Regions from separate parts of the Rhizobium sp. 268 genome, predicted to be linked through region 3. Evidence: predicted binding sites of a transcription regulator. Region 3 holds the regulator's gene; each other region holds the start of a gene.
What was found. The regulator LexA, encoded in region 3, represses DNA repair genes until DNA is damaged. The targets are predictions, from matches to a motif close to TGTTCNNNNTGTGTTCNG.
Positions count from the first base shown of each region.

Region 1 (7,762 bases), on a different contig from region 3:
ACGTCGGAGCACGGGATGAACGCCTCAATCTCGAGCGTTTTGTTGCTCTCAGGGATCGCGGCGGAAACTTCCTCAGGATCGATGATGATGTACTGGCCGTTCTCGATCTCGAAGCCCTTGGTCTGGGCTTCCTTCGGCACCGGATCCTCGGTCTCGCTGTCTATGAAGATGCGGTTGACGCGGTTGCCCGTGGCTTTGTTGATGGTGTTGAAGGTGATGCGGTCGCTCGTCGAGGCTGCCGTGTAGAGAGCGACGCCGCAGCTTACCTCGCCGAACTTCAGAAAGCCTTTCCACTGCGCACGCTGTCCTGACGGCATGACAAATACTCCGAATCATTAATCCGCGACTCAAAGACGTGTCAGGGTGATTCGTTCCGACTCAAAACGAATCATTTTTCAGTACTTTACGGAATTTCTCTCCCAAATTGATTCCGCCGTCTCCGCTGGTCGAATTGCGCCCGTTAGTAGTGGAAAGCGGTGGAGGTTTGTTCAGTTCTAGAGCCACAGCAAGTTGGTTCCTCCAGCACGATGCCGGGCACCGCTTAGGGAATTCCGCAGCTGCTCCAAGCGCAGATCATCATCCACGTTCTCCCGGGAACCACCCGGACGCGTTGTGAGTTTCTAGTGCGGACGCTCATTCGAAGAGAAGCCCGATGGCGCAGACAACGACATCACACGGCCGCGCACAGGATCGAACCCGCGTGGCCGGCGGCCAGGATCACGAGGTCAAGTACGAAGCAACGAAGGAAGGCGCCTCGCGGGATGCCATCAAGATGGCCGCGAAGAGCGCTGGAAACTCACGGAAGAAGGTCGAGGCCGAGATTGATCGCCGTTAGGCGGCCGAGCGGTGTTGTGCTGTCAGCAAACGAGGCAGTCGCCGTGGGTGTCCTGCCATACCGGGGTCTGGAATCGAGGCGACGCCGCTGTGGCGTAAACGAAGCAGTCATAGCCGCGCAGGCCTGCCGTCTCCACGTCTGGGGTAACGCATGTCCAAGTGTTTACAGGAAGACCATCTGCTGATGTCGAAAGCGGTCCGTGAATGGTATCGGCACTACGAGGTGGAATGGGACGATCAAGCGTCCTCGTTTTTGTGTGATGCCGCCATCGAACTCTACAACGAGGGTTGTCGCTCGGTAGAGGAGATGGCGACCGTTTTGATCGACACTTACGTCGGGCTGGCCGCTACGCGCGTGAACGCGCCATCTTCAAGCTCGATGCATTGAACTCAAACAATTCGCACTGCATTTGATCCGACCGTTTTCTCCCAGTCGTAAACATATCCCCCTTGGTCGATTACCGAGCAGCTTATTCCAGTTGCGAGTCAGAACGCCAGCCGGGCGAGCGGGCGTCGGCACGCTTCGGGAACTTGTCGCCCGTGGCAGTGGCCGGCTGACGAAGGTCGCGTGCGCGTGTGAGCGTCGTGATCGGGGCGAGCCGCTTCGGCCTTATCCATGAGCAAACCGGCCACACAGACCTAGCTCCAGGGTATGAAGCCTGCCGAAGCTTTTAGGTCGTCTTGCCATCTAGAGCGTTTAGAAGTCGGAAGGAAAACATGGGCGGTACCAGTGGGAGAAACCATGGACGAGAACGACGTAAAGAGCGAGCAGCGCTACCGACTTCTGGTCGAAGCGATCACCGACTACGCGATCTACATGCTCGACCGGGGCGGCTTTGTGACGAGCTGGAACCCTGGCGCCGAGCGGCTGAAGGGGTATACGGAACAGGAAATCGTCGGGCGCCACTTCTCAACCTTCTACACGGCCGAGGATCGTGCCGCAGACCTTCCTGCAAGGGCGCTCCAAATCGCTGAGCAGGAAGGCCGCTTCGAGCGCGAAGGGTGGCGTCTGAGAAAAGATGGTTCCCGCTTCTGGGCGAACGTCATCATCGATCCTATCAGGAACGCCGACGGCGAGCTCATTGGATTTGCAAAAATCACCCGAGACATCAGCGAGAAGCGCGCCGCCCAGGAGGCGATCTTCCAAGCTCAAAAAATGGAAGCCGTGGGACAATTGACCGGTGGACTTGCCCACGACTTTAACAACCTCCTGACGGCGATCCTCGGAAGCCTGGAGATCGCGAGGAAAAGGGCGATCCGGCCAGACGTCGCAGACCTTATCGAAAATGCCATCCAAGGTGCGCAGCGTGGGGCTACCCTTACACAGAGGTTGCTCGCTTTCTCGCGCCGCCAGGAGCTTCGGCTCGTCCCCGTCGACGTCGGCGCTCTGGTTACAGGGATGGCGGAGCTCATGCGTCGAACGATCGGACCGGAAGTGGTTATCACCACGCAATTTCCGTCGGAACCGTCGCTTGTACGTACGGACGCAAACCAGCTTGAGGGTGCGCTGCTCAATTTGGTCGTCAACGCGCGTGACGCCATGCCGGACGGAGGCGAAATCGTCATCGCCGCCGAGCGGAAGGCTATCGAGGTGGGGGAGGCTGGGTTGCTTCCCGCCGGGCACTATCTCTGTCTCTCCGTGAAGGATCAGGGGGAAGGGATGGACGCCGAGACGCTGGCTAATGCCACGACGCCTTTTTTTACCACGAAAGGCGTCGGCAAAGGCACTGGCCTTGGCTTGCCGATGGTGCACGGGCTCATGGCTCAATCCGGCGGTCAACTCATTCTGAAATCGGCCCCGGGCGAGGGCACGACCGCCGAGCTTTGGCTCCCGGTTACAGTTGATGCCGTCATCCCGGTGCTTGCCGAAGAAGTTCCTATCGATCCCGCCCCAACCGCCATGACAGTTCTAGTCGTCGACGATGATCCGCTCGTTCTCATGAACACTGTGCTGTTGCTGGAAGATCTGGGAATGGAAACGATCCAGGCGTCTTCCGCCGAGGAAGCACTCGCAATCCTTGGCTCTGGACAGCTTCCCGATGTGGTGGTCACGGATCATGCAATGCCGAAGATGACGGGCGCGCGCCTTTGTGAGGAGATCCGCGTGCGGTTTCCCACGCTCCCAGTCGTTCTAGCGACAGGCTATGCCGAGTTGCCTGAGGGCTCTGGCGAGATTGGCGAGGTTGTTAGGCTGTCAAAACCGTTCAGCCAGAAGCAGTTGTCGCGGGCGCTGGCAGAGGCCTGTCAGGGCAGACGCTGTTTTTGATCGATATCAGGGCGGGCGGGCGGATCGTTGCGATGCTGCGACTTGGCTTGAAGCGCAAGCGTCGCGCGACTTATCTGGAAGCGAGTATGTCGACGCTACTCTTGTCAGACGCTCCACTCCTCCCAAGGGGCATCTCAGGGAATAGCGGCACTCCTCTTCCCAATCGCTGTTCGGTTATTTTCGAAAAGCTTGCCGCACGTACTCCCGCGGCAGGCTTTGTTCGCGTTGCCTTTCGCCCTTGACCGGAGTCGAAGCAAATCCATACTTGTACCCAGTCCGCGTTGGCTTCGATTGGATCCGAGGCATAAAACGGTGTTACGTGAACTAATCAGAGAATGGCAATGTGGCTTCGCTTGCCCAAGGACCGCCGAGATATCTCCATAGATCGAGGCCCGCAATCGTGATGTCGCAGGGATGGAAATTGCCGGCGAGTTCGCGGTGAAGCTTGTTCGCTTCGGCGACAGAGACTTTGTTCTGGATCGTGATGTGCGGCCGCCAAGTCTGCATGTCCTGCGACCCCAACCAGTGGAGGAAATCCCTGCGTAGGGCATCCCGGATCGAGCTCAGCTCAGTGCTTTCAATTGTGAATGCCACGCCGGATACAAGATTACGGACGCCGCTAACCGGGCCGAAATCGCGCGCGTCTCCTTCGCAACAAATTGAAGGCTTTCGACGATCCTCCCAACATATTCGCCCGGCAGCCGGTGGAACATCGTCATATGAGCCCGCAGGAAATTCCGATCTTGGGGAAAATGTTTTTGACGTAGCAGATCAAAGGGAATGAGATCATGCTCCGCAATTCGGGCTGTCAGGATCATGGGATGGCGTGTCTTCAAGTCGGCGGTCCGGGCTCATCAAGTAAAGTCAAATCAGTCACAAAAGCGTCTGCTGGGCGGGAACCGACATTGTCGGTGCTTTCGTTTCTCCCCGCCGCAGAAGCTCCATCTCGGCGCTGAAGCGAATGTCCGCGTCGCGGTCCCTTGTGAAGGCAGTGAGTGTCTCCATAGATAGGCGATCCCAGCTTTTGCCGCGATCAGGACCAGCCGGAACCCGCGGTAACAAGCCCGGCTCAGAACTCCAAAAGAGGAGCTCATCCAACGAAGCGGCATTTAGCTCGTCACGCAGATGATGGGCCGTGACATAGGCGTCGGGCATGGCTCGATGGGCGGGAAGACCGATCTCATGGATCAGACCTTCGGGCCTGCGCTGATAACGCAGCATCTGGTTGGAAAACCTTGGAAGCTCCGGCCAGACACGCAAAGCGCATTTCCATGTGCAGATCCAGGGCGTAACACCGGCCAGTCTTGGCGTGCAGTATCGCTGCTCGAAGGCGGCACGGTGTGCGGCAAGCGCCGCGATCGGGTGCGGTGGCCGCAAGATGCTGGGCGCTACCTCTTTCCAGAACGGTGCGCTTCCGACTTCATAATCCTGGATATGATGGATCGCCATGGTGTCGGCCGAAATCGGCCGGCCCGGATTCACGAGTGCCGAGCCACGCTCCTCCGAAACTTCCCACCGCCCATCTTCGTCCTGAACGACGTCCTGCCACCCGATCTCACAGACATCGCTCGGCCCGTTGCCGGCGGTTTCAAGGTCGATAACGCGAATACAGGATGGCAACATTCGGCTTTCAATGCTTGATTTGCTCCAGGTCCTTCTGCTCAGAAACTGAGGCCGAGTTGCGGTTGTTCCCCCTTTTCTGAATCTTTGTCATTGGTCAGCGACGACAGCGTCACACCAAGAAGCCGGACTGGTCGCTTGAACGGATAGACACCGGCCAGAAGGACATTGGCCGCGCCGAGGATGTCCTCAACACCTGCAAAGGGGATAGCAGTTGTTTTGCTCCGGGTGGCCTGGGTGAAGTCGGAGTACTTTATTTTCACGGTTACCGTCTTGCCGCTGAACCCCTTGGCTTCGCAGTAGGACCAAACCTTTTCCGCAAGCGGCTCGAGCTCCTGTGTCGCCACATCAAGGTCGTCGATGTCGACGGCAAATGTATCTTCCGCGCCGACCGATTTACGCACCCGGTCGGGCCGGACCTGCCGCTCATCGATGCCCCGAGCAATACCATAGAAGTACGGGCCCGACTTTCCGAAATGCTCGACTAGGAACTGCAGGGACTTTGCCTTCAAATCCACACCGGTCTCGATACCGAGCCGGTGCATCTTCTCCGCCGTAGCCGGGCCGACGCCATGAAATTTCTTGACCGCAAGTTGCTCGACGAACGCCGGGCCGTTCTTCGGCGTGATGACCGCTTGGCCGTTCGGCTTGTTGAGGTCGGACGCCATCTTGGCAAGGAACTTGTTGTACGAGATGCCGGCCGAAGCATTCAGCCCAGTCACAGCCTTGATCCTGGCACGGATTTCCCGCGCGATCTCGGTGGCAACCGACATGCCCTTGAGGTTTTCGGTGACGTCGAGATAAGCCTCGTCGAGCGACAGCGGTTCAATGAACGGCGTATACTCTGCAAAAATCTCGCGGATCTGCTGCGAGACCGCGCGATAGACTTCGAACCTGGGCTTCACGAAGATCAGATCCGGGCACTTCCGCGCCGCCGTGATCGACGGCATTGCCGAGCGAACGCCGAACTCTCGCGCCTCGTAGCTTGCTGCTGCAACGACGCCGCGGGCAGCCGCTCCGCCGACAGCGAGTGGCTTGCCACGAAGCTCCGGATTGTCGCGCTGCTCGACCGATGCGTAGAAGGCATCCATGTCGACATGGATGATTTTCCTGATGGTTGAGATGGTGGTGAGATCCATGGCGATTGAGCGTCACTGGCGAAAACGAAACAGGAACATATCATCTTCCGACATGGCATCCAAGTGCTGGCCATGTTCGGAGGACCTCCAGAGGGAAACTCCACGCTTCTTCAGGCGTTTGATCACGAATTAGATTAGATAGGAGATTGACCCATGGCCGACGACAGCACCACGACCATCACAGCCGTTTTCAAAACACGAGAGGCTGCCGATCTCGCGGTAGAACATCTCGTCCAGCAGCACGGTATTGCTCGACCGGACATCTTTATCCAGTCGACCTCGGCTAAGAATACCGCTGGCTCTGCTCCATCAGGCGGCGATGTCTCTCACGATGGTGGTGCGCGCGGCGATGCTCCGCTGGAGGGCGAGATCGAAGTTTCAGCCGATATCAATTCCAGCATGATCCCTGCGGTCCAGCAGACATTCGGGGACGTCGGCGCAATCCGGGTCTCCGGACGCTGATCCCGGAGATCCCCGATGGCCGACGCGCTCTCCACCTACCGTTCTCAACGTGATTTCCAAAAAACCAAAGGAGCCGAGCGGCGACGGCGGAGCCGGCCGAATATCAGAAAAATCGCGATGGCGGCAGCTGACGCTGAATGAGCTGCGGGAGCGAGACGGCAGGCAAGGTCTCTGAAACGCGCAAGCGCAGAAATCAAGAAGGTGTCGAGGGAAGGCAGGACTGGCAGAGGTAGATCCCGACTTGCGAGGGCCATTCTTTAAGTCTCGCAACAACACGGATGGAGGAATGACATGTACATCGATGGCGCATGCCAATGCGGAAAGATCGCCTATGAAGCCGAGGTGGATCCGCAGGACGTCGCGATCTGCCACTGCACCGACTGCCAGAGATTGACTGGCACCGCGTACAGGGCAACCGTCAGCACACAACGCGGCCAGTTCCAGATCACGTCCGGTGAGCCCAAGCTTTATGTTAAGACCGCCGACAATGGTCGTCGGCGGCTGCAGTTCTTCTGTGCCGATTGCGGATCGCCCGTCTACACGACTGGAGAGCAGGAAGATGCCGAGCAGGTTGGGATCAGACTGGGAACGGTGAACCAGCGTAAGGATCTGAAGCCCCGCTCGCAGATCTGGTGTTCGTCGGCGTTGGCATGGGCCCTGGATATTACTAAACTTCCAGGTCGACCGGGCGATTGAGCGTCCCCTTAGAAGACGTAAGTGAACCGATTTTCGACGTGCGCATCTTTGTCGAGAAATTCGCGATCGGATACTTTCTTCTGCGGGATCCGCGAGGAATGCCTTTCACCTGAGGTGCACGCGGAACTTCCTGACTCCGCGATCGTTTTCCGCTGACCAAAATCATTAGGAGGATTGCAAATGGCAACGACGTCCCAAGGCAGAGCGCAGGATCGCGCCAAGGTCGCAGCCGGACAAGATCATGAAGTCCGTTACGAAGCGAAGAAGGAAGGTGTTTCCAAGGACACGGTCAAGAAAGCCGTGAAGAGCGCAGGGAATTCTCGCAAGAAGGTCGAAGCGGAAATCGGCCGCCGGTAGGCCGTGAAGCTCGCCACCTATAACGTCAACGGCGTAAACGGCCGGCTTGAAGTCCATGGTTGGATGAGGCCGAGTCGGACGTCGTCTGTCTGCAGGACTGACGTGCGCGGGTGGGACACACCATCGGCCATGCCCCCGTCTGGATAAGGTTGCAGGACGAGCAGCTGAATTAGCGGAAGGCGAAGTGAACGAAGCCGGCCGGAAGGCCAGTGATTACAGTAGAGTGTCTTCCACCGGTTCGCCAGACTTCGACACGATCGAAGATCCATAGGGCTCACGCGCCAGAATGATCAGCGCATCATTCGGTAGCGGGCAGGCTAGATCCTTGGCCTCATCCCAGGGCGCCCGCATCCACGTGTCGGTCTCTTCCTTCGACAGCAACAGCACC
Region 1 covers NZ_JAPPSO010000002.1:536,984-544,745, forward strand. Annotated here, with positions in the region: gene ku (non-homologous end joining protein Ku) at 1-317, opposite strand, end outside; gene OS035_RS05955 (DUF3606 domain-containing protein) at 653-835, shown strand; gene OS035_RS05960 (hypothetical protein) at 986-1,222, shown strand; gene OS035_RS05965 (PAS domain-containing sensor histidine kinase) at 1,577-3,100, shown strand; gene OS035_RS05970 (2'-5' RNA ligase family protein) at 3,425-3,694, opposite strand; gene OS035_RS05975 (hypothetical protein) at 3,664-3,918, opposite strand; gene OS035_RS05980 (exonuclease domain-containing protein) at 3,974-4,723, opposite strand; gene dinB (DNA polymerase IV) at 4,762-5,859, opposite strand; gene OS035_RS05990 (hypothetical protein) at 6,013-6,321, shown strand; gene OS035_RS05995 (hypothetical protein) at 6,337-6,462, shown strand; gene OS035_RS06000 (GFA family protein) at 6,613-7,017, shown strand; gene OS035_RS06005 (DUF3606 domain-containing protein) at 7,198-7,374, shown strand; partial or broken gene OS035_RS33550 (exodeoxyribonuclease III) at 7,378-7,472, shown strand; gene OS035_RS06010 (SOS response-associated peptidase) at 7,588-7,762, opposite strand, start outside.
Region 1: a site for LexA is predicted at 5,880-5,897, ahead of dinB (DNA polymerase IV). Genes of this name have one in related genera too.

Region 2 (7,762 bases), on a different contig from region 3:
CCCGCCATCATCGAAGCATCGCATGACGACAACGGAATCATCTGGCCGGCCTCGGTCGCGCCCTTCGATATCGTGGTGATCAACATGAAGGCGGGCGATCAAGCCTGCGACGATACTTGCGAGCTGATCTATGCGGCGCTCACCAAGGCCGGCAAGGATGTGCTCTACGATGATACCGACGACCGGGCCGGCACGAAATTCGCGACCGCCGACCTGATCGGCGTACCCGTCCAGATCATCGCCGGCCCGCGCGCGGTCGCCAACGGCGAGGTCGAAGTGAAGGACCGCAAGACTGGCGCCCGCGAAACGATGACCATCGAAGCGGCGATCAACAGGTTCGTGGCTTAAGGAAACGGAGGCGAAATGGCAGAGGCAGCAGTGGACCGGAGTTCGAAATCCGGCTTGGGTCCGGCTGGCAAGCCATTTTCCACTTTCGAACGCCTCGTGGCGTGGCGCTACCTGCGCGCCCGCCGCAAGGAAGCTTTTATCTCAGTGATCGCCGGCTTTTCTTTCGTCGGCATCATGCTCGGTGTTGCGACGCTGATCATCGTCATGGCCGTCATGAACGGCTTCCGCACCGAGCTCGTCTCGCGCATCCTCGGCATCAACGGCCATATGATCGTCCAGCCGTCCGATGGCCCCTTCACCGATTATGCCGACCTTTCCAGCAGGCTCGCTGCCGTACCGGGAGTGAAGATGGCGCTGCCTTTGGTGGAAGGCCAGGTGCTCGCCTCCGCCCAGGCCGGTGGTAGCACCGGCGCGCTGGTGCGCGGCGCCCGCGCCGAGGACCTGACCAAGCTCAAGACGATCTCCGGGAACATCAAATCCGGCGACATGGTCGGTTTTGCCTCCGGCCAGGGCGTGCTGATCGGCACCGGCATGGCCAACCAGCTCGGCCTGAGCGTCGGCGACCTCATCACTCTGACCTCGCCGGATGGTGACATTACACCGATGGGCGTCAGCCCGCGCGTTAAGTCCTATAAGATCTCCGGCCTCTTCGAGATCGGCATGTCGGAATATGATTCTTCGATCATCTTCATGCCGCTCGAGGAAGCGCAGCTTTATTTCAATGCCGAGGGTCTGGTGCAGTCGATAGAGCTTTTCGTCGATCACCCCGACGATATCGACACTCTGCGGCCCAAGGTGGAGGAAGCGGCCGGCCGCCAGATCAACCTCACCGACTGGCGCCAGCGCAACCAGACCTTCTTTTCGGCGCTGCAGGTCGAGCGCAACGTCATGTTCATGATCCTGACGCTGATCGTGCTTGTCGCGGCTCTGAACATCATCTCCGGCCTGATCATGCTGGTGAAGGACAAGAGCAGCGATATCGCCATTCTGCGCACCATGGGCGCCAGCGCCGGCGCGATCATGCGCATCTTCTTCATGACCGGGGCGGCGATCGGGATCGTCGGCACTGTTGCCGGCGTGCTGCTCGGCGTTCTCGTCTGCGTCAACATCGAATCCATCCGTCAGTTCTTCTCCTGGATTTCAGGCACGGTGATCTTCAATCCGCAGGTCTATTTCCTCAGTCAGCTGCCGGCCGAGATGCAGCTCAGCGAAACGATCTCGATCGTCATCATGGCGCTGACGCTCTCCTTCATCGCGACCATCTTTCCGGCCTGGCGCGCGTCCAGGCTCGATCCGGTGCAGGCCCTGCGCTACGAATAAGGAATGCCGCCTTTATGAAACGCAACGTCGTTCTCAAGCTTACCGGCGTCGAGCGCCATTACGGGCAGGGCGATACGCTGCTGCCGATCCTGAAGGGCGCGGATTTTTCGATGTCGAAGGGCGAGATCGTCGCTCTCGTCGCTCCCTCCGGCACCGGCAAATCGACCCTGCTGCATATCGCCGGCCTGTTGGAGCATCCGGACGGCGGTGAAGTCAACATCAGCGGCCATGCCTGTGACGGCCTGAGCGATGAGAAACGCACCGCGATCCGCCGCAGCGAAATCGGCTTCGTCTACCAGTTCCACCACCTGCTGCCGGAATTTTCCGCACTTGAGAACATCATGATGCCTCAGCTAATCGCCGGGCTGTCCTGGAAGGAAGCCGGAGAGCGGGCCGGCCAGCTTCTCGATTACATGCGCATCGGCCACCGCGGCGCCCATCGCCCTGGCGAACTCTCCGGCGGCGAGCAACAGCGCGTGGCGATCGCCCGGGCCGTCGCCAATGCGCCGACCCTGCTGCTTGCCGATGAGCCGACCGGCAATCTCGACCCGGAAACGGCAAGCTACGTCTTCGATGCGCTGGAGGCGCTGGTGCGCCAGTCCGGCCTCGCGGCCCTCATCGCCACCCACAATCACGAACTCGCCCGCCGCATGGATCGGCGTGTGACCATCTCGGATGGCAAGATCGTCGATTTCTGAAACTGAGGTCAGGGGATGACTAGCCCGCCGCGATAATCGAGCATATAGGCTTTCCGGTCATCGACCATGATGCATTCATTGCCGCTGAACCGCTCGCAGTTCCCTTCGCTGTGATCGATGTAGCGGCCGAACGCATGATCGAATTCCATTCCGCCGAGAAAGCGCCCCTGCTGATACATGGCTGAAAGTGCCGCCTTGATCACCGCGCCGGCGGCAGCGCCGTCGATGAGCTCAGGGACAACGATCCAGCCGAAATAATTCATCACCCAGACAGGCTCCCCGGCAAACCAGACAACCTCCTGTCCCGCGAAATCGGTGCCGCCAAAGTAGCTGTCGAGATAGCGCCAGTCGCCGCACTCATAGCCGATATCGTGGGCACCCGGCCGGCAGGGCACGCGCGGCACACCGCCGCCGACATAGGTCGCAGCCTTGGCCTCCACGACGAATTCATTGAGCATTGCAATGTCGAGCATATCCCGTTCTCCTCTCGGCCGGATGCTGGCAAATATGCTGCGGCATGTAAAGAACAGAAACAGAACAAAAACGGCAAGCAAGGCGGGTCGCTGCGAGAGGCGCACTGCCGTTTGAGTAGCCTGTCCGATCCGTCACCGATCGCGAGAGAACAGGCGCAGCCCATCGTATCGCTTGGCACTCTCATCGATTCGCGATTCGCGTCCTGGATTTTAAAACGCAAGAAAGAAGGAAAAGATTCCTGTTGACAATGGAACATAAATCGAACAAATTGAAAACATAACGAGTAAAGGAGAGCCAAATGACTGACATGATCCGTGATATCGCAGCATTCACCTCCATCGCAATGTTCGTCGCCAGCTTCTCGCTCATCGTCATGGCGATCTAAAGTTTTCAGGGGACCGCATGGCCATCATGCGGTCCGCAAGCGGGACTTGTTCTGGACATCATCGCCCTCTATGCCGACAATGCGTCCGACTCATTCGGGTGATTGGGAAGGCATGACATGGCGGATACGGCAAAGGGTTCTACGGGTGAGGCGATCGGCGGCACGCCGGGCTTCATCCACCTGAGGGTCCACTCCGCCTATTCGCTTCTCGAAGGCGCCTTGCCGCTGAAGAAGATCCTCTACAAGGCAACCGGCGACAGCCAGCCGGCGATCGCCATCACCGATACCAACAATCTGTTCATCGCGCTGGAATTCTCCCAGAAGGCGATGGACGACGGCCTGCAGCCGATCATCGGCTGCCAGGTCTCGATCGACATGGAAGACGGGCTGGAAACGGAAAAGCGCGGCGGCCAGCAGGCGCTGGTCAAGCTGCCGTCGATCGTTCTTCTCGCCGCCACGGATGCCGGTTACGAACGACTGGTCGATCTCGTCAGCCGCGCCTATCTCGGCGGTGAAAGCAACCAGGCTATCCATATCCGTGCCTCCTGGCTGGAGGAGGCCGGCACGGAAGGGCTGATCGCCCTGACCGGCGCCCTGACCGGGCCTGTCGACGCGGCGATCAAGGAAGGCCATCCCGCGCAGGGGGAGGCCCGGCTGCTTGTGCTGAAACGTCTCTTCGGCGACAGGCTCTACGTCGAATTGCAGCGGCACGGCACTTACGACAAACGTCACGAACAAAAGATCATCGGCCTCGCCTATAGCAATGACCTGCCGCTGGTTGCGACCAACGAGGCCTTCTTTCCGACACGCGACGATTACGACGCCCATGATGCGCTGATGGCGGTCGCCCACAATGCCATCGTCTCCGACGACAGCCGCTTTCGCCTGACCCCGGACCATTATCTGAAGAGCCGGGCCGAGATGGCCAAGCTCTTCGCCGATCTGCCGGAAGCACTGGAAAACACGATCGAGATCGCCAAGCGCTGCTCCTTCGTGCTGAAGACGCGAAAGCCGATCCTGCCGCGCTTCACCGGCGCGACTGACGACGCCGAGGAGGCTGAACGCGCCGAGGCGAGCGAACTGCGCCGCCAGGCTGTGGAAGGGCTGGATATGCGGCTTTCGACGCTCGGCATGTCACCGGGCTACGAGGAAAAGGATTATCGCGAGCGGCTGGATTTCGAACTCAGCGTCATCGAGCGCATGCGTTTTCCCGGTTACTTCCTGATCGTTGCCGACTTCATCAAATGGGCCAAGCAGCACGACATTCCGGTCGGTCCCGGCCGCGGTTCGGGCGCGGGTTCCCTGGTTGCCTACGCTTTGACGATCACCGACGTCGATCCGCTGCGGTTTTCGCTGCTCTTCGAACGCTTCCTCAATCCGGAACGCGTCTCGATGCCGGACTTCGACATCGACTTCTGCCAGGACCGCCGCGAAGAGGTGATCCGCTACGTCCAGGCCAAGTATGGCCGCGAGCAGGTGGCGCAGATCATCACCTTCGGTTCGCTGCAGGCGCGCGCCGCCCTTCGTGACGTCGGCCGCGTGCTGGAGATGCCCTACGGCCAGGTCGACAAGATCTGCAAACTGGTGCCGAACAACCCGGCCAATCCGACGCCGCTCTCCAAGGCGATCGAGGAGGAGCCGAAGCTGCAGGAGGAGGCGGCGAAGGAGCCGGTCGTCGCCCGCCTGCTCGACATCGCCCAGAAGATCGAGGGGCTATACCGCCATGCCTCGACCCATGCCGCCGGCATCGTCATCGGCGACCGCCCGCTGTCCAAGCTGGTGCCGATGTATCGCGATCCGCGCTCGGACATGCCGGTCACCCAGTTCAATATGAAGTGGGTGGAGCAGGCCGGCCTCGTCAAATTCGACTTCCTCGGCCTGAAGACGCTGACGGTGTTGAAGGTCGCCGTCGATTTCGTCGCCAAGCGCGGCATCAAGGTCGATCTCGCGGCCATTCCTCTCGACGACAAACCGACCTACGAGATGCTGTCGCGCGGCGAGACGGTCGGCGTGTTCCAGGTGGAAAGTGCCGGCATGCGCAAGGCGCTGATCGGCATGAAGCCGGACTGCATCGAGGACATCATCGCGCTGGTGGCGCTCTATCGCCCGGGTCCGATGGAGAACATCCCGACCTACAATGCCCGCAAGCACGGTGACGAAGAGCTGGAATCGATCCATCCGATGATCGACCACCTGCTCAAGGAAACCCAAGGGGTCATCGTCTATCAGGAACAGGTGATGCAGATCGCCCAGGTCCTGTCCGGTTACTCGCTCGGAGAGGCCGATCTTCTGCGCCGCGCCATGGGCAAGAAGATCAAGGCCGAGATGGACCAGCAGCGCGAACGCTTCGTCGTCGGCGCCGTCAAGAACGGCGTGTCGAAGCCGCAAGCCGACAATATCTTCGAACTGCTGGCGAAGTTCGCCAATTACGGCTTCAACAAGTCGCATGCCGCTGCTTACGCGATCGTCTCCTACCAGACGGCCTATATGAAGGCGCATTATCCGGTCGAATTCCTCGCCGCCTCGATGACGCTCGACATGTCCAACACGGAAAAGGTCAATGACTTCCGCCAGGATGCCAAGCGGCTAGGCATCGAGGTGATCGCACCCTCGGTGCAGACGTCCTTCCGCCATTTCCAGACCGGTGACAACCGCATCTATTACGCGCTGGCCGCCCTCAAGGGCGTCGGCGAATCCGCCGTCGACCATATCGTCGAGGTGCGTGGCGACAAGCCCTTTGCCGGCATCGAGGATTTCTGCCTGCGCATCGATCCGCGCCAGGTCAACCGCCGTGTATTGGAAAGCCTGATCTTTGCCGGCGCCTTCGATTGTTTCGGCACCGATCGCGCCCAGCTTTCAGCCGGCCTCGACCGCATCCTCGGTTATGCCCAGCGCGCCCAGGAGAACAAGCTGAGCGGCCAGTCGGATATTTTCGGCAGCACGCTGACCTCGGGGCCCGAGAAGATTTCCCTTCCACCGTTTTCGCCCTGGCTTGCCTCCGAGCGGCTGCTCAAGGAATTCCAGGTGCTAGGCTTCTATCTCACCGCCCACCCGCTCGATTCCTACAACAACCTCCTGCAGAAGATGCGGGTGCAGACCTTTGCCGAATTTTCCCAGGCGATCAAACAGGGCGCCTTCAATGCGCGCCTCGCCGGCACCGTCATTTCGAAGCAGGAGCGCAAGACCCGCACCGGCAACAAGATGGGCATCATCGTCTTTTCCGATTCTTCGGGCCAGTTCGAGGCGGTGCTGTTTTCGGAAATGCTCAACCAGTACCGCGACGTGCTGGAGTCGGGAAAATCCTTCGTGCTGACCGCCACCGGCGAGGAGCGGCCGGAGGGGATTGGCCTGCGCATCCAGACGATCCAGTCGCTGGAGGAAAAGTCGCTGCAGATGCAGAAGGCGCTGCGCGTCTATATCAGAGATTCCGGGCCGCTGAAGATGGTCGCCGGCCATCTCAACGCCAGGGGCGATGGCCTCGTTTCCTTCATCGTCATCAAGGAGGAGGGCAAACGCGAGGTGGAAGTGGCGCTGGCTGAGAAATACCGCATCACGCCGGAGATCGCCGCCGCTCTTCGCGCCGCGCCCGGTGTTGTCGATGTCGAGCTTGTCTGATCATCTCGGGGTGATGCACATCACCCTGGGCGATTTGATCATCCCGGGGTGATTGCGATCAACCCCGGGTGATGGTGATGAAATCCGTGCCTTCGCCGGTATCCCGGCCAAGGCCGGTATCGGAGATCGTCAGCGTCGAGCCGGGTGCGATCAGCGCCTCGATCCTGTGCCGGGTCTCCTCCGGGATCGTGATGCGGTTGAGCGACCGGGCGATCGGCCTGCCGCTGACGATCGAGCTTTCCTGATTGGTGACGCCGAGCCGCTTCATCGTCTCGCGGGAGAGATTGTTTTCGAGCGTGATGCCGAGCCAATCCGCCGAACCGGCCTTTTCATCGAGTGCATGCAGCGTTAAGAAATGCGTGCCAAGCGCCAAGCCCTGATCGGCGATCGTCACTGGCGCTTCGAAGATCGGCTTGAACGCCCGGCGCACCATGATGACGCCGTTCGGCGGCTCGCCCTTGCCTGTTGCGGCATAGACCGATTTCAGCAGCGTGTCGGAGATGAGGCTCCTGTCGCCGGCAAATTCCGCCGGCCGCAGCGTCTTGAACGCCTTGATCGCCTGCACGGTCGCCGGCCCGAGCAACCCGTCCGGAACGCCGGCGGAAAAGCCGAGCTGGTTCAGCAGCGTCTGGATGTCGATCACCGTCTCGCGCAACGTGCGGCGGGTGATCAGCATGCTGATCGGTTCGGATGGCCGCTCCGCTTCGGGCGCTGCAACCGGCGGTGCTGCCGGCATCGGCATCGCAGCCGTGTCGTTCATCGCCACCTGCACCGGTGTGCCCGGGCTGTCGGGCATCGAAGGCCGCAGTTCGACATCCGAAAGCAGAAGCATCGGCGCCGGCGCCTGCGGATGGAAAAGGGTCGGATGGTCGATCGGCTGCGGCACCACTTCGCCATCGCTGATGATGACGGGAATGCCGGG
Region 2 covers NZ_JAPPSO010000008.1:308,462-316,223, forward strand. Annotated here, with positions in the region: gene proS (proline--tRNA ligase) at 1-348, shown strand, start outside; gene OS035_RS18025 (lipoprotein-releasing ABC transporter permease subunit) at 364-1,668, shown strand; gene OS035_RS18030 (ABC transporter ATP-binding protein) at 1,683-2,366, shown strand; gene OS035_RS18035 (DUF5680 domain-containing protein) at 2,375-2,839, opposite strand; gene dnaE (DNA polymerase III subunit alpha) at 3,343-6,840, shown strand; gene OS035_RS18045 (L,D-transpeptidase family protein) at 6,899-7,762, opposite strand, start outside.
Region 2: a site for LexA is predicted at 3,089-3,106, ahead of OS035_RS18035 (DUF5680 domain-containing protein). Genes of this name have one in related genera too.

Region 3 (7,762 bases):
ATGCTTCTCTTTCGAGAACATGTGCATCGAGCCGCCCTTCCCGTGGGAATAGCCGCTGCGGCGGCCGGTCAGCTCGGCCATGACGCCGCGCGCTTCCATGCCGGTTGCCAGCATGTGGCCGTGGTCGCGATAGGCGGTGATGACCTGGTCGCCTTCCTTCTGCGCCATCTGCATGCCGACGACGACAGCTTCCTGACCGATATAGAGGTGGCAAAAGCCGCCGATGAAGCCCATGCCGTAAAGCTGGCCAGCCTTCTCCTCGAAGCGGCGGATCAGCAGCATCTCGCGATAGGCCTTGAACTCCTCATCGCGATCGAAGTCGGCTACCGGGCCTCCATTCGATGCTTTGGCTGCCGGTTTTGCTGCAGTTTTGCGGCTGGAAACGGTCGCGGTCTTTCGCGGCGCCATTCAACCCTCCCTATGGGTTTGTCGTTTCTCGATGGCGCGTACCATAGGGAAGAAATATGACCACAGCAATGCCATAATTGCATGGCTCGTATTCAGCACTAAACTATTGGAAATACAAAGAAAATTCCAATTAACCGAATTCCGGTTAATTGGAATAATGGTTGAATATGACGATCTCGTCCGCGCGCGACATATTGAGCTGATAGCGCGCTTTTTCGTCCAACATATCCTTGTCGAGCGAGCCATCACTCAGAAGCGCGACCTGATTTTCCAGATGTTCGCGCTTCGCCTTCAAGATCGCAAGCTCTTTTTCACGCGCGACGCGCTGGTGCTCGAACGTCTCCGTTGCGCGCAGGCCGTAATCGCCGTGAATGCAATGATAGCCGAAATAGGAGAGGAAGGCGACCGTCATGGCCGGAATGACGAAGCGGCCGAATTTTCTCTTCTTATGATGCTTTGTCCACATACACGCATGCTCTTGAACGCATTACCAATTCGTTCAGCATAACGCCCAGAGATTAACCGTTCGTTGACCGTAAAAACGGCCAACAAAAAACCCGCGCCGGGAGGGCGCGGGTCAAATTATCGAAAGCAGATTCGATCAGCCGCGAATGATCGAGCGGCCGGCATACTGGGCCTGGGGGCCGAGGCCTTCCTCGATGCGGATCAGTTGGTTGTACTTGGCAAGACGGTCCGAACGGGACAGCGAGCCGGTCTTGATCTGGCCGCAGTTGGTGGCGACAGCGAGATCGGCGATGGTCGAATCTTCGGTTTCGCCGGAGCGGTGCGACATGACGGCTGTGTAGGCAGCCTTATGCGCCGTGTTGACGGCGTCGAGCGTTTCCGTCAGCGAACCGATCTGGTTGACCTTGACGAGGATCGAGTTGGCGACACCCATGCGGATGCCGTCGCGAAGACGGGCGGAGTTGGTGACGAAGAGATCGTCGCCGACGAGCTGGGTCTTCTTGCCTGTGAGGTCGGTCAGCGTCTTCCAGCCGTCCCAGTCGTCTTCAGCCATGCCGTCCTCGATCGAGATGATCGGGTACTTGGCGGCAAGTTCGGCCAGATATTCGGCCATGGCGCCCGATTCGAGCGTGCGGCCTTCACCTTCGAGGACGTATTTGCCGTCCTTGAAGAACTCCGTCGAGGCGCAATCGAGACCGAGGTAGATGTCCTCACCCGGCCTGTAGCCGGCTTTCTCGACCGACTTGACGATGAAGTCGAGGGCTTCCGAAGCGCTCTTCAGGCCCGGTGCGAAACCGCCTTCATCGCCGACATTGGTGTTGTGGCCCTGGGCGGCCAGTTCCTTGCGGAGCGTGTGGAAGACTTCCGAACCCATACGCACGGCTTCGGCGATCGTATCGGCGCCGACCGGCAGGATCATGAATTCCTGGAAATCGATCGGATTGTCGGCATGGGCGCCGCCGTTGATGATGTTCATCATCGGCACCGGAAGCAGGCTCGCGGAAGCGCCGCCGACGTAGCGATAGAGCGGCAGGCCGGAGGCTTGGGCAGCAGCCTTAGCGACGGCCAGCGACACACCGAGGATAGCGTTGGCGCCGAGGCGCGACTTGTTCGGCGTGCCGTCGAGCTCGATCATGATGTTGTCGATCTGGATCTGGTTTTCGGCATCGATGCCGCCGATCGCGTCGAAGATCTCGGTATTGGCCGCATCGACCGCTTTCTGCACGCCCTTGCCGAGGTAGCGCTTGCCGCCGTCGCGCAGCTCGACCGCCTCATGGGCGCCGGTCGAAGCGCCCGAGGGAACGGCCGCGCGGCCCATGCTGCCGTCTTCGAGATAGACATCGACTTCGACGGTGGGGTTGCCACGGCTATCGAGAATCTCGCGGGCGATGATATCGGTGATTGCAGTCATGGGTTCTTCCTGCTCGGTGGGTGATCAATCGTTCGAAGCCTGTCATAATCGAAGGCGTGCAAATTACAATGGCACATTGCGGCACCCTCGACCTGCATGTCCGATCGTCGCTATAGCACGAACATGTCAGGCTTTTGACTGTCAGCCCTTGGCGACAGCGTCAAAGGCCAGCAGCTTTTCCAGAAGCCGCGGCATGTCCTTCAAATAGACCATGTTCGGGCCGTCGGACGGTGCGTTGTCGGGGTCCTGGTGGGTTTCGACGAAGACGCCGGCAATGCCGGTCGCCACCGCTGCGCGCGCCAGCGTTTCCACGAATTCCCGCTGACCGCCGGAGGAATCGCCCTGCCCGCCCGGCTGCGCCACGGAATGGGTCGCATCGAAGATAACGGGCGCGCCCATCGAAGCCATGATAGGCAGCGAGCGCATGTCGGAAACCAGCGTGTTGTAGCCGAAGGAGGCGCCGCGTTCGCAGAGCAGCACGTTAGGATTGCCGCTGGCGTTGAGCTTCTTCAGGACGTTCTTCATGTCCCAGGGGGCGAGGAACTGGCCCTTCTTGACATTGACGGCACGGCCGGTCTCGGCGGCGGCGATCAGAAGGTCGGTCTGACGGCAGAGGAAGGCCGGGATCTGCAGGACATCGACCACCCTTGCCACTTCGGCGCATTGCTCGGCGGTATGAACGTCGGTGAGAACCGGAAAGCCGAATTCCTTCTTGAGATCGGCGAAGACCTGCATGCCTTTTTCAAGCCCGATGCCGCGCTCGGCCGACAGCGAGGTGCGGTTCGCCTTGTCGAAGGAGCTCTTGTAGACGAGGCCGATGCCGAGCTTGGCGCAGAGCTCCTTGAGCGTGCCGGCAACCATGAAAGCGTGGTCGCGGCTCTCCATCTGGCAGGGGCCGGCAATCAGCGACAGGCGGCCGGTATTGGAAAAGGTGACCTGGCCTGCGCCCTCGCCGATCCTGACTTCCGAATTCGTATCAGTGCTCATCATCTTTCCTCGAAGGCGAAAAGCGTGCCCTGCCCGGGCGCCGGCTTCACCAGAATGCGATTGTTCTTGCGCGTGTAGGTCACTCCGTTAGCAGCCAAATGCGCTTCTGTCACGGCAAGATCGGCGACGGTGAAGAGGATGGCCCGGCCGCGCAGGCCGCGGTCGGCGGATAAGACGGCAACCTCGAAATAGGCCTCCAGCCCCTCCGGCGTCATCAGGCTGATTTTCGCATTCGGCGCCGCGATATTGACGCCGAAACCGGTTTTCTCGACCGCCGACTGCGCCATGGCAAGGCTGACGAAACCGGCGTAGGCGGCGGCATCAGGCGCGCACAGCGCGATCTCGGCGATGCCGGTCACGCCATTGGCATGTGTCTCCAGCGCGCCGCGGTCGGCGGGCAATGGATTGATGCGCTGGCAGGTAAAGAGAAAGAAGTCCGGCGCACGCAGATCCGCTGCAAAGGCCAGTTTGAAGCTGCCGACGCTTTCGGAACCGTCCGGCATCTTCATTGGCCGGCTGAACTCCAGCATCTCGCCGGCGCTCGATCCGCCGGCAGCGAAGTGCCGATGATCGTGGCCGGCATCCTCGGTGCCGAAAACCACCGCCGAAAGCCCCTCATCGCCGCAACGGAAGCGGAAGGCCCGGTTGCGGGCGGTGAAGACATTCCCTTGCCGCGCCGAGGCCTCGCTCTCCTCGACGCTGGCGATACCGAGCGGCTCCAGATAGGTCTTGTCGGCGAAGAAGACACAGGCATTCTCCGTTCCGAAGGGATGGCGGGCATCGGCGGCAACCGTGAAGCCGAGCTTGCCGAGCCGCTCGCGGGCCAGATCGATATTGACGACGGGCAGCACGACATGATCCAGCGGGTGCGGTTTGGCGGAACGCTCGTTCATCATATCCCTCCCTCAAACGATAAGAGATGTGCGACAGCACCACCCCCAATGCAAGACATGTGTGCCAATCCGGCGAATGAAAATAAAAATCTCAAAGAGTTGGCGGCAAGTTTTACGGAAATTTAGCTACTTGCAGAACACATATGGAACATATAGTGTCTGTTCTGGATTTGTTTCAATCAGGGGTCACACGCCGATGCTCACGCGCAAACAACAGGAGCTTCTCCTTTTCATTCATGAGCGCATGAAGGAATCCGGCGTTCCGCCATCTTTCGACGAGATGAAGGATGCCCTGGATCTGGCCTCCAAATCCGGCATTCATCGCCTGATTACAGCGCTCGAAGAACGCGGTTTCATTCGCCGCCTACCGAACCGCGCCAGGGCGCTCGAGGTCATCAAGCTTCCCGAAGCCTATAGTCCCAGCATCCAGCCCCGGCGCGGCTTTTCGCCGAGCGTCATCGAGGGCAGCCTCGGCAAGCCCCAGCCGGTCGCCGCCCCCGCGCCTGTAAAACCCGTCGCCGACAACGGCAACTCGGTCTCGGTGCCGGTCATGGGCCGAATCGCTGCCGGTGTTCCGATCTCGGCAATCCAGAACAATACCCACGACATCGTCGTTCCCGCCGACATGCTCGGCTCCGGTGAACATTATGCGCTGGAGGTGAAGGGCGATTCGATGATCGACGCCGGCATCTTCGACGGCGACACGGTGATCATCCGCAACGGCAGCACCGCAAGCCCCGGCGACATCGTCGTTGCCCTCGTCGATGACGAGGAAGCGACGCTGAAGCGCTTCCGCCGCAAGGGCGCCTCGATCGCGCTTGAGGCGGCCAACCCGGCTTACGAGACCCGGATCTTTGGGCCCGACCGCGTCAAGGTGCAGGGCAAGCTCGTCGGCCTCATTCGCCGCTATCACTGACACTGGACAGGCCGGATTCGGTAAAACTGTTGCTGCGCCAGTCATAGGCGCGCTGGCGCATCCATGGCCGCGACAGCGTTTCGAATGCGGTTGCGACCTCCAGGCCGGTATCTGCGAAGCGCAGCTCGAGGGAACCGGTCTTGCGCAGCGTCTCACCGGTGAAGAGCGTCGCGCCTGAGCGGCAGCTGTTGAAACGCAGGCGGACCGGCGTCACGACGATATCGGCTGCATCGCAGGCCGGGCCGAGATAAGCGGCATTGTCGATGATGCTTACCACACGGCCATTGCCAAGCCTTGATATGCACCAGGCCTTTTTGACGCAGGAGAAGCGGTTTGTTTCACCGCCCGCGGCGGCCCCCCGCATCGCTGTCCTTGCTTCATTCTGTTGCTCGCGGGAAAGCCTGACGCGTCGGTCTTCCCCCTCCGGCGGGATAGCGGGGCCACCCAGCATCTTCGGCGGGTGATGCGTCGGCAGGACCAGCGCTCTTTGCCACTGGTCGAAGATGAAATCCGGCGGGTTTTCACGATTGGAAGCCATTGCCGCGGTCTCGACGAGCGCGACCAGACCGCCATCCTCCGAAATCACCAGATCCGGCGGCCGGGAAACCGGCAGAATCAACAGAATGAAGGTCGAAACGGCGAGGATTGCTGAGCCGGCATGGCGCAGCCGGGTGCGGAGCAGCGTCAGCAGCAGGAAGCCTGCCACGGCGATGGCGAAATACCAGGCGGGCAAGCGGCCGACGCCGATATCGCCGCCCCAGCCGGACACTGTCTTGGCGACCGCGATCACCAGATCAAGGCCGAAGCCGACCACCTTCCAGAGCGGAGCGTCCAGACCGAACGGCATGAGCAACATCGCCAGCAGCCCGGCCGGCATCACGATGAAGGAGATGATCGGCATCGTCGCGAGGTTTGCCGGCAGGCCGTAAGCGGTCAGGCGATGAAAATGTTCGATCGAAAACAGCGCCGTGGAAAAACCGCCGATCAGCGAAGTCAGGAAGACGCCGCCGAAGAAACCGGCGACCGCAACGAGCGGCCGGAAGACCGGCAGCCTCAGCAAAGCGTTTTCGCGAATGCGCCGCTCCTTCCACAACTGATAACCCGATACCAGCGCCAATGTCGCGGCAAAGGACATCTGGAAGCTCGGGCCCAGGACTTCGGAGGGCGAAATGGCGATGATGACGAGGGCCGAGAGCACGACATTGCGCAGGCTGATCGACGGCCGATCGAAGAAGACGGCAATCAGCATGATGGCCATCATGATAAAGGCGCGTTCAGCCGAGACCCCGAAGCCGGAGATCAGGTAGTAAGCGGTGACGGCGATGAGCGCGCCTGCTGCGGCGATCTTCTTGGTCGGATAGGCCTGGGCAGCACCTGGAAAGAGGCTGAGCAGCATCCGGAAGCCGACGAAGAAGATGCCGGCCGACAACGCCATGTTGAGGCCCGAGATCGCGACGATATGAGCAAGGCCGGACTGGCGCAGCGCCTCCGTCGTCGCATTCGAGATGGCGCGCCGCTCGTCGGTCACCAGAGCAGCGGCAAAAGCGCCCGTATCGCCGGGCAGGATCGATCGAATGCGATCGCCGATACCGCTGCGCAGCCGGTAAAGCCATTCGAGCATTGCTTCCGACGTCGACATTGCACCCTGCGGGCCCGCCCCCAAATCCCTCTCCGGAGCGCCATAGAAGAAGCCGTTGGCACCGATGCCGTCGAAATAGGCACTGAAGGAGAAATCGTTGAGTTCAGGCAGCGCTGGGCCTGCCGGAGGCGTCAGCCGCGCCCTGCCGGTGATGATGTCACCGATCTCGAAAGGCGTATCGGCGCCGCGGACGATCGCGGTGATGCGCCCCGGCCGCCGCTTCAGCTCCGGCGCCTCCGTGCCGGTGACGGCAAGGATGTAGCGCCAACGCCCACGTCCATCGCCTTCCCGCCGTTCGACACGGCCGGTCACCGTCGTCGTCACGGATGAATCGAGGATCACGGTCGAAGCCCTCCAGCTCTCGAATTGTGCTGAGAGCATGCCGCAGGCGAAAAGCGCCAACGCCAGGAAGCTGGCCTGCAGCACCGGCCGGCTGGGGCCGGCGACGAGAACCACGACCGCCGGCATCGCCAGGCAGAGAAGCGACGCGACGAGGGGAAAATCCCATGGCGCGAGAAACCAGAAGGCCGCCCCGGCGCCGAGGAAGACCGGCGAGAACAGCAGCAGTCGGCCATGGTCGGCCTCCTCGCCCAGCATGCGGATTCCGGCACGCAGCGATTGCGAGGCCGCGGCCGGCAGCCGGTGGCGCAACGGCATCGCGGACTGGGTCCTTGCCGACCGTTTCACCACCGCGGGCGCGGCAAAACCTGGGGAATCGGCCAGGCCGGCGCCCGCTTCCGGCCGCAATTCGACTGTCGTCAATTCCTCCATGCCCCGCCCAAGATCACCCGCGCCTGCGGGCAGAATGCAACCTTCAATCAAAACGAGCAAGAATAATCGATTGAAATATGAGGGAAAATCGCCACCGCCAAAAGAGCAGTCGAATCATTGGCTTCCGGTATGCGCGCAGCTCATCGCTGCAGTGCCTAAAAGGTGATGCCGCAATGCACAAAATGCCGTCACGGTAACTTGGCATTAGCTTCGCGATCATATAGCTATCGGTGAGGACGCTTAACCCCTATGGCGCTTTTATGGCGCCACCG
Region 3 covers NZ_JAPPSO010000009.1:225,231-232,992, reverse strand. Annotated here, with positions in the region: gene pdhA (pyruvate dehydrogenase (acetyl-transferring) E1 component subunit alpha) at 1-408, opposite strand, end outside; gene OS035_RS19370 (FtsB family cell division protein) at 554-874, opposite strand; gene eno (phosphopyruvate hydratase) at 1,010-2,284, opposite strand; gene kdsA (3-deoxy-8-phosphooctulonate synthase) at 2,426-3,271, opposite strand; gene OS035_RS19355 (VOC family protein) at 3,271-4,164, opposite strand; gene lexA (transcriptional repressor LexA) at 4,361-5,080, shown strand; gene OS035_RS19345 (ComEC/Rec2 family competence protein) at 5,061-7,490, opposite strand.

Region 4 (7,762 bases), on a different contig from region 3:
AGCCTGGGCTCGATCTCGGGAATGGTGAAGCCGGAAACCGGGCAGGCAAATTTCTCCGAAAACAGCACGCGCTCATGCGTCTCGTTCAGCGACTTGTTGGCCGAGCCGCCGGCCGAGGTCTCTTCCGGCGGCAGCGGCTTGTCGGCAAATTCGGCAACTGCCAGCCCGTCAGCGAGCTTCAGGCAGGTCTCCAGGCTGTCGGCCAGGCGGGCGGAGACATCCGAACGCACGACGATACGGTCGACCACCACGTCGATGTCGTGCTTATATTTCTTGTCGAGTACCGGCGCCTCAGCGATCTCGTAGAACTGCCCGTCGACCTTGACGCGCTGGAAGCCCTTCTTCATCAGCTCCGCCAGTTCCTTCTTGTATTCGCCCTTGCGCCCGCGCACGAGCGGCGCAAGAATATAAAGACGGGTGCCCTCACCGAAATCGAGGATGCGGTCGACCATCTGGCTGACGGTCTGGCTCTCGATCGGCAGGCCGGTCGCCGGCGAATAGGGAACGCCGACGCGGGCAAAGAGAAGGCGCATATAGTCGTAAATCTCGGTGACGGTGCCGACCGTCGAGCGCGGGTTGCGCGAGGTGGTCTTCTGCTCGATCGAGATCGCCGGCGACAGCCCGTCGATCTGGTCGACGTCGGGCTTCTGCATCATTTCGAGGAACTGCCGGGCATAGGCCGACAGGCTCTCGACATAACGGCGCTGGCCCTCGGCATAGATCGTGTCGAAGGCAAGCGAGGACTTGCCGGAGCCCGAAAGCCCGGTCATGACGATCAGCTTGTTGCGCGGCAGATCGAGATCGATGCCCTTGAGATTGTGCTCGCGCGCGCCGCGGATGGAGATCGTCTTCAGTTCGCTCATCGTCTCAGCTTGGTCCTTTGGGATAACAGCCCTTATTTAGTGATGCCGACCGGCGAGTCGAGGCTGAATGTCCGCAACACCGAAGGTTTTCGATTCTGTTGACAGGATCATAAGGATAAACTAGAACAAATAAAGAACAAAATTCCTGATGGATGCATGCGGCGTTCTGATGGATAAACATGTGGATTAAATGCCGCCCATGCGCATCGGCGGTCCGTGATGGTTTAAGGTGCGCCGATCGATTGAAACGCCGCCGGGCAGGGCGGCAGGCAGGGTGAGAAGCATGGCTGGTAGCGTAAACAAGGTAATTCTGATTGGAAACGTCGGTGCGGACCCCGAAATCCGCCGCACGCAGGATGGCCGGCCGATCGCCAATCTCCGTATCGCGACCTCGGAGACCTGGCGTGACCGCAATTCCGGCGAGCGCCGTGAGAAGACCGAATGGCACACGGTCGTCGTCTTCAACGAAGGCCTTTGCAAGGTCGTCGAGCAATATGTGAAGAAGGGCGCCAAGCTCTATATCGAAGGCCAGCTGCAGACCCGCAAATGGCAGGACCAGCAGGGCCAGGACCGCTACTCGACGGAAGTGGTGCTGCAGGGCTTCGGTTCGACCCTGACCATGCTCGACGGCCGCGGCGAAGGCGGCGGTGCAAGCTCCGGCGGCGGCCGAGGCAGCAGCAACAATGATTATGGCGATGACTACGGCGCCCCGGCTCCCTCTTCATCACCGAGCCGCGGCGGTGGCGGCGGTAATTTCTCGCGCGATCTCGACGACGACATCCCGTTCTGATCAACCGCTTTCCCGGCTCTGTAGACTATCCGAGAGCATGATGCCTTTGATGGCGTCATGCTTTTTTTCTTTGGTTTGCGCCGTTCAGTGCGGTGTCGCGCTGATCAGATTGAGCGCCGCCTTTGCGCCGTCGACGACGAATTGCACCGCTAGGGCGGCGAGGATGACGCCGAGGAGCCGCGTCAGGATCGCCCGGCCGGTGACGCCGAGGAAGCGGTCGAGCCTTTCGGCAATCAGCAGCATGAGGAAGGTCAGCAGCAGATTGGCGGCGATGACGGCGATGAACTGGGCTTTTTCGACGGAGGTCGGCAGCGTGCCGGCAAGCAGGATCGTCGCCGAGATCGCGCCCGGGCCGGCGATCAGCGGCAAGGCGAGGGGAAAAACGGCGATATTTTCGATATGATCCTTGGTGACGGCAGCTTCGGTGGCCTTCTCCTTGCGCTCCTGCCGCCGCTCGAACACCATCTCGAAGGCGATCCAGAAGAGCAGCAGCCCGCCGGCGATGCGGAAGGCGCCGATCGAGATCCCGAGCACGCCGAGCACGCTCGCGCCGAACAGCGCGAAGACGGCAAGGATGATGAAGGCGATGGTCGAGCCGCGCAGCGCCACCTGCGTGCGCTGGGCGCGGCTCATGCCGGTCGTCAGCCCCAGGAAGATCGGTGCGAGCCCCGGCGGATCGATGGTGACGATGAGCGTCGTGAAGGCGTTGATCAATTGGTCGGCGCTTGCCATCGTCCCTCGAAAACCCCATATAGCCGCATGGTTTTTATGCGTGGTTTTTGTGATTGTGAAGCGGCGATTCCGATTTGGCAAATATCCCGCGGCGGCCAGCGGCGGATTTGTCCGGTGCGGCCGCGCCACTTGCATGTTTTACCCTCTTTAAGCCGCAAAAGCCTGTTCAAAACGCCCCGTGAAATTGGCGCGGGAACAGGCTTTCCGCTATAAATCTTCAAGTGATTCTAGAAGAGATCGTGATCTGTTTTGACTGAGCAAACACCCCCCGGCGGCGGGAAGCTCCCGCCAGGCATCGAGCCCATCTCCATCATGGAGGAAATGCAGCGGTCGTATCTCGATTACGCCATGAGCGTCATCGTCAGCCGCGCGCTGCCCGACGTGCGCGACGGCCTGAAGCCCGTGCACCGGCGCATCCTTTACGGCATGTCCGAGCTCGGCATCGACTGGAACAAGAAATACGTCAAATGCGCCCGCGTCACCGGTGACGTGATGGGTAAATACCATCCGCATGGCAATTCGGCGATCTACGATGCGCTGGCCCGCATGGCCCAGCCCTGGTCGCTGCGTCTGCCGCTGATCGATGGCCAGGGCAATTTCGGCTCGGTCGACGGTGATCCGCCGGCGGCTGAACGTTACACCGAATGCCGCCTCGAAAAGGCAGCCCATTCGCTGCTCGACGATCTCGACAAGGAAACCGTCGATTTCCGCGACAACTACGACGGCACGCTTTCCGAGCCGGTCGTGGTGCCCGCCAAGTTCCCGAACCTGCTCGTCAACGGCGCCGGCGGCATCGCCGTCGGTATGGCGACCAATATTCCGCCGCATAACCTGTCGGAAGTCATCGACGGCTGCATCGCGCTGATCAACGATCCGGCTATCGAACTGCCGGACCTGATGCAGATCATTCCCGGCCCCGACTTCCCGACGGGTGCGAAGATCCTCGGCCGTGCCGGCATTCGCTCGGCCTATGAGACCGGCCGCGGTTCGGTCATCATGCGTGGTGTCGCGGCCATCGAGCCGATGCGCGGCGACCGCGAGCAGATCATCATCACCGAGATCCCCTACCAGGTGAACAAGGCGACGATGATCGAGAAGATGGCCGAGCTGGTGCGCGACAAGCGCATCGAAGGCATCTCCGACCTGCGCGACGAATCCGACCGTCAGGGCTATCGCGTCGTCGTCGAATTGAAGCGCGACGCCAATGCCGAGGTCATCCTCAACCAGCTTTATCGCTATACGCCGCTGCAGACGTCCTTCGGCTGCAACATGGTGGCGCTGAACGGCGGCAAGCCTGAGCAGCTGACCCTACTCGACATGCTGCGCGCCTTCGTCTCCTTCCGCGAGGAGGTTGTTAGCCGGAGAACGAAATTCCTGCTGCGCAAGGCGCGCGACCGTGCTCATGTGTTGGTCGGTCTCGCCATAGCCGTCGCCAATATCGATGAAGTCATCCGCGTCATCCGCCAGGCGCCCGATCCGCAGTCGGCCCGCGAAGAACTGATGACCCGCCGCTGGCCGGCCGAAGATGTCGAAAGCCTGATCCGTCTGATCGACGATCCGCGCCATCGCATCAACGAGGACCTGACCTACAACCTGTCCGAAGAGCAGGCCCGCGCCATCCTCGAACTGCGCCTTGCCCGTCTGACGGCCCTTGGCCGCGACGAAATCGGCGACGAACTCAACAAGATCGGCGAGGAAATCAAGGATTACCTCGATATTCTCTCCTCGCGCGTCCGCATCCAGAGCATCGTCAAGGATGAGCTCACTGCCGTGCGTGACGAATTCGGCACGCCGCGCCGCACCGAGATCGTCGACGGCGGCCTCGAAATGGACGACGAGGATCTGATTGCCCGCGAGGACATGGTCGTCACCGTCTCGCATCTCGGCTATATCAAGCGCGTGCCGCTGACCACCTATCGCGCCCAGCGCCGCGGCGGCAAGGGCCGCTCCGGTATGACCACTCGCGACGAGGATTTCGTTAGCCGGCTATTCGTCGTCAACACCCACACTCCGGTCCTGTTCTTCTCCTCGCGCGGCATCGTTTACAAGGAAAAGGTCTGGCGTCTGCCGATCGGCACGCCGACCTCGCGCGGCAAGGCACTGATCAACATGCTGCCGCTCGCACCCGGCGAACGCATCACCACCATCCTGCCCTTGCCCGAGGACGAGGAGAGCTGGGACAATCTCGACGTCATGTTCTCGACGACGCGGGGAACGGTTCGCCGCAACAAGCTGTCGGACTTCGTCCAGGTCAACCGCAACGGCAAGATCGCCATGAAGCTCGAGGAGGAGGGCGACGAAATCCTCTCCGTCGAGACCTGCACGGAAAATGACGACGTGCTGCTGACGACGGCGCTCGGCCAGTGCATCCGCTTCTCGGTCGACGACGTCCGCGTTTTCGCCGGCCGCAATTCGATCGGCGTGCGCGGCATCAGCCTTGCCGGCGGCGACCGCATCATCTCGATGACCATCGTCCGCCATGTCAACGCCGAGCCGTGGGAGCGCGCCGCCTATCTGAAGCGCGCCGCCAACGACCGCCGCCTGACGACAGGTGAGGCCGAGGAGATCGCGCTGGTCGGCGAGGAAGTCACCGAAGAGGGACAGCTCTCCGACGAGCGTTATGAGGAGCTGAAGCAGCTCGAGCAATTCGTGCTCACCGTCTCCGAAAAGGGCTTCGGCAAACGTTCGTCGTCCTACGATTTCCGCATCTCCGGCCGCGGCGGCAAGGGCATCCGCGCCACCGACACGTCGAAGACAGGCGAGATCGGTGAACTGGTCGCGGCCTTCCCCGTCGATGATGGCGACCAGATCATGCTGGTTTCCGATGGCGGCCAGCTGATCCGCGTGCCGGTCGGCGGCATCCGCATCGCAAGCCGTGCCACCAAGGGCGTCACCATCTTCTCGACGGCCAAGGACGAGAAGGTCGTCTCTGTCGAACGCATCAGCGAGCCGGAGGAGGATGAGACGGAGGAGGCTGTCGAGGTCGCCGGAGGCGCCGCCACCACCGAGGAAGCGGCTGCCGGCGAGGCGCCGGCTGCCGATGGTGACCCGGCCGGGCCGGCTGAGGACTGATCAAGTAAAAAGGGCGGCTTCGGGCCGCCCTTTTCTTTTTAACCCGCGCTCGTCCTTACCGGCCCAAAGAAAAAGCCGGACGCTGGGTGCATCCGGCTTTGAATGGCCTTGGCAGCGGAAGGGGTGCCGCTCAAGGTGGGGAAGGAGTTGGGATAAGAGGAATGTCAGAATGCGCTATGTTTTTCGTTCAGCGCCTTTACCTCTTCACCTTCGCGCCGAAGCGCAGATATTGTCGAGGCTACAGACACTATGAACATGACGCTGATAAGGGCGGTGAGCACTGTCAAGATCGTGAACATAGGCATTCCTTTCCTGGGGAGTTGCGTTCTCGCCCCTCAGTACTGGCCCAGTACGGCCGTCCGGGCCGAAGCATAGGGACCATAAACCTTGGACGTATCAACCTTCTGATCATAGAGAGCGACAGTTGCGGTCAGCATGCCCGTGACCATTACCATCCAGAGCACGTTAATCATCGTAATCTTGCCGGGCATCTTTAGTCCTTCCTGCCGCGATAATCGCATCTATGTATCGGTTGAATGAACGCATCCGTTTTAAAATGGTTCCGCCGGATGTTGACGGGGTGTTTACCAATGCCGATCTGAAGCCTCCTTGAATGTCTCGTTCATCTGGCGTTCAGATTCGAACGTCGTTTTTTGCGCGCAGCCGGCCCTGGGCCCGCACGATCGCGGCATGCTCGGCAAGCTCCGGCCGCACCCAGCTCACTTCGTAGCGATCGGCGAAATAGCCATAGGCTATCTCGGCGGCAAGCGAGGAAACGACGGCAAGTGCAACAAGCACGATCAGCATGGAATTGGTCTTTCGGGAGGCGCCGGACGCCGGAATGGCATCAGCTGCGTTGATGATCTGAGTTAAGCAGATCCTGTCTGAAACCGCCTTGAACGGGCCGTTCATCCACCGTTCAACCGTCCGGGATGATTGGCCAAATCACTTGCGGCAAGCCGGCATCCGTGACAAAAGGCGTCAAACCAACGGTCGGGCCAGATGACGACAGCTTTTTATCCCGGGTCTTTCGACCCGATCACCAATGGGCATGTGGATGTTCTGGTCCAGGCACTGAACGTCGCCGAAAAGGTGATCGTCGCGATCGGTATCCACCCCGGCAAAGCGCCGCTCTTTTCCTTCGAAGAGAGAGCCGAGCTGATCCGCCTTTCGCTGGCGGAAGCGCTGCCCGGCAAGACCGGCGACATCGACGTCGTCGCTTTCGACAATCTGGTCGTCGACGCCGCCCGCGCCCATGGCGCCACGCTTTTGATCCGCGGTCTCCGCGACGGCACCGATCTTGATTACGAAATGCAGATGGCCGGCATGAACAGGACGATGGCGCCCGATATCCAGACCATCTTTTTGCCGGCGGGAACGGCCTCGCGGCCCATTACGGCCACATTGGTCCGCCAGATCGCCGCCATGGGCGGCGATGTCAGCGCCTTCGTGCCGGCCGCCGTCTTGCAAGCCCTCTCATCCAAGCGCCCAGACTGATAAATACGAAGTCTGGCAAGCGCAAAGACCAGGCGAAACCCGCCGCAACGGAGCCCATATGAAACTCTTTTATCTCGCATTTGCCGGCGTGTTGTATCTCGCCTCCTTCGCGGGGGACGCCTTCGCCCAGTCGACCGATCATTATCTCACCATCCAGTTGAAGAACGGCCCCGTCGTCATCCAGCTGATGCCTGAGGTAGCGCCGAAGCATGTCGCCCAGATCGAGGCGCTGGCCAAGAAGGGTGAATACGACAACGTTGCCTTCCACCGCGTCATCGACGGCTTCATGGCCCAGACCGGCGACGTCAAATACGGCAATATGGAAAAGGGTTTCGATGCGAGTCTCGCCGGCACCGGCTCCTCCGACATGCCGGATATTCCGGCCGAGTTCTCCAAGACCCCGTTCGTGCGCGGCACGGTCGGCATGGCCCGCTCGCAGGATCCGAATTCCGCCAATTCGCAGTTCTTCATCATGTTCGCCGACGGCTCCTTCCTCAACGGCCAGTACACCGTTGTCGGCAAGGTCGTGTCCGGCATGGAAAATGTCGACAAGATCAAGCGCGGCGAAGGCCAGAACGGCGAAGTCAAAAGTCCCGACCGGATGATCAAGGTCGCCCTGGGCAAGAAGTAAGTTACGAGAGAAACAAGAGGAGAAGGCAATGGCCGAGATCAAGGATCCCGAAAACACCATCATTCTGGAAACCACCAAGGGCAAGGTTGTCATTCAGCTTCTGCCGCAGGTCGCCCCGGAGCATGTCGCCCGCATCAAGGAACTCGCCCGCGAAAAGGCCTATGACGGCGTCGTTTT
Region 4 covers NZ_JAPPSO010000014.1:39,546-47,307, forward strand. Annotated here, with positions in the region: gene uvrA (excinuclease ABC subunit UvrA) at 1-863, opposite strand, end outside; gene OS035_RS25185 (single-stranded DNA-binding protein) at 1,147-1,653, shown strand; gene OS035_RS25190 (MarC family protein) at 1,738-2,385, opposite strand; gene gyrA (DNA gyrase subunit A) at 2,635-5,457, shown strand; gene OS035_RS25200 (hypothetical protein) at 5,793-5,948, opposite strand; gene OS035_RS25205 (hypothetical protein) at 6,091-6,369, opposite strand; gene coaD (pantetheine-phosphate adenylyltransferase) at 6,460-6,954, shown strand; gene OS035_RS25215 (peptidylprolyl isomerase) at 7,013-7,585, shown strand; gene OS035_RS25220 (peptidylprolyl isomerase) at 7,614-7,762, shown strand, end outside.
Region 4: a site for LexA is predicted at 985-1,002, ahead of uvrA (excinuclease ABC subunit UvrA). Genes of this name have one in related genera too.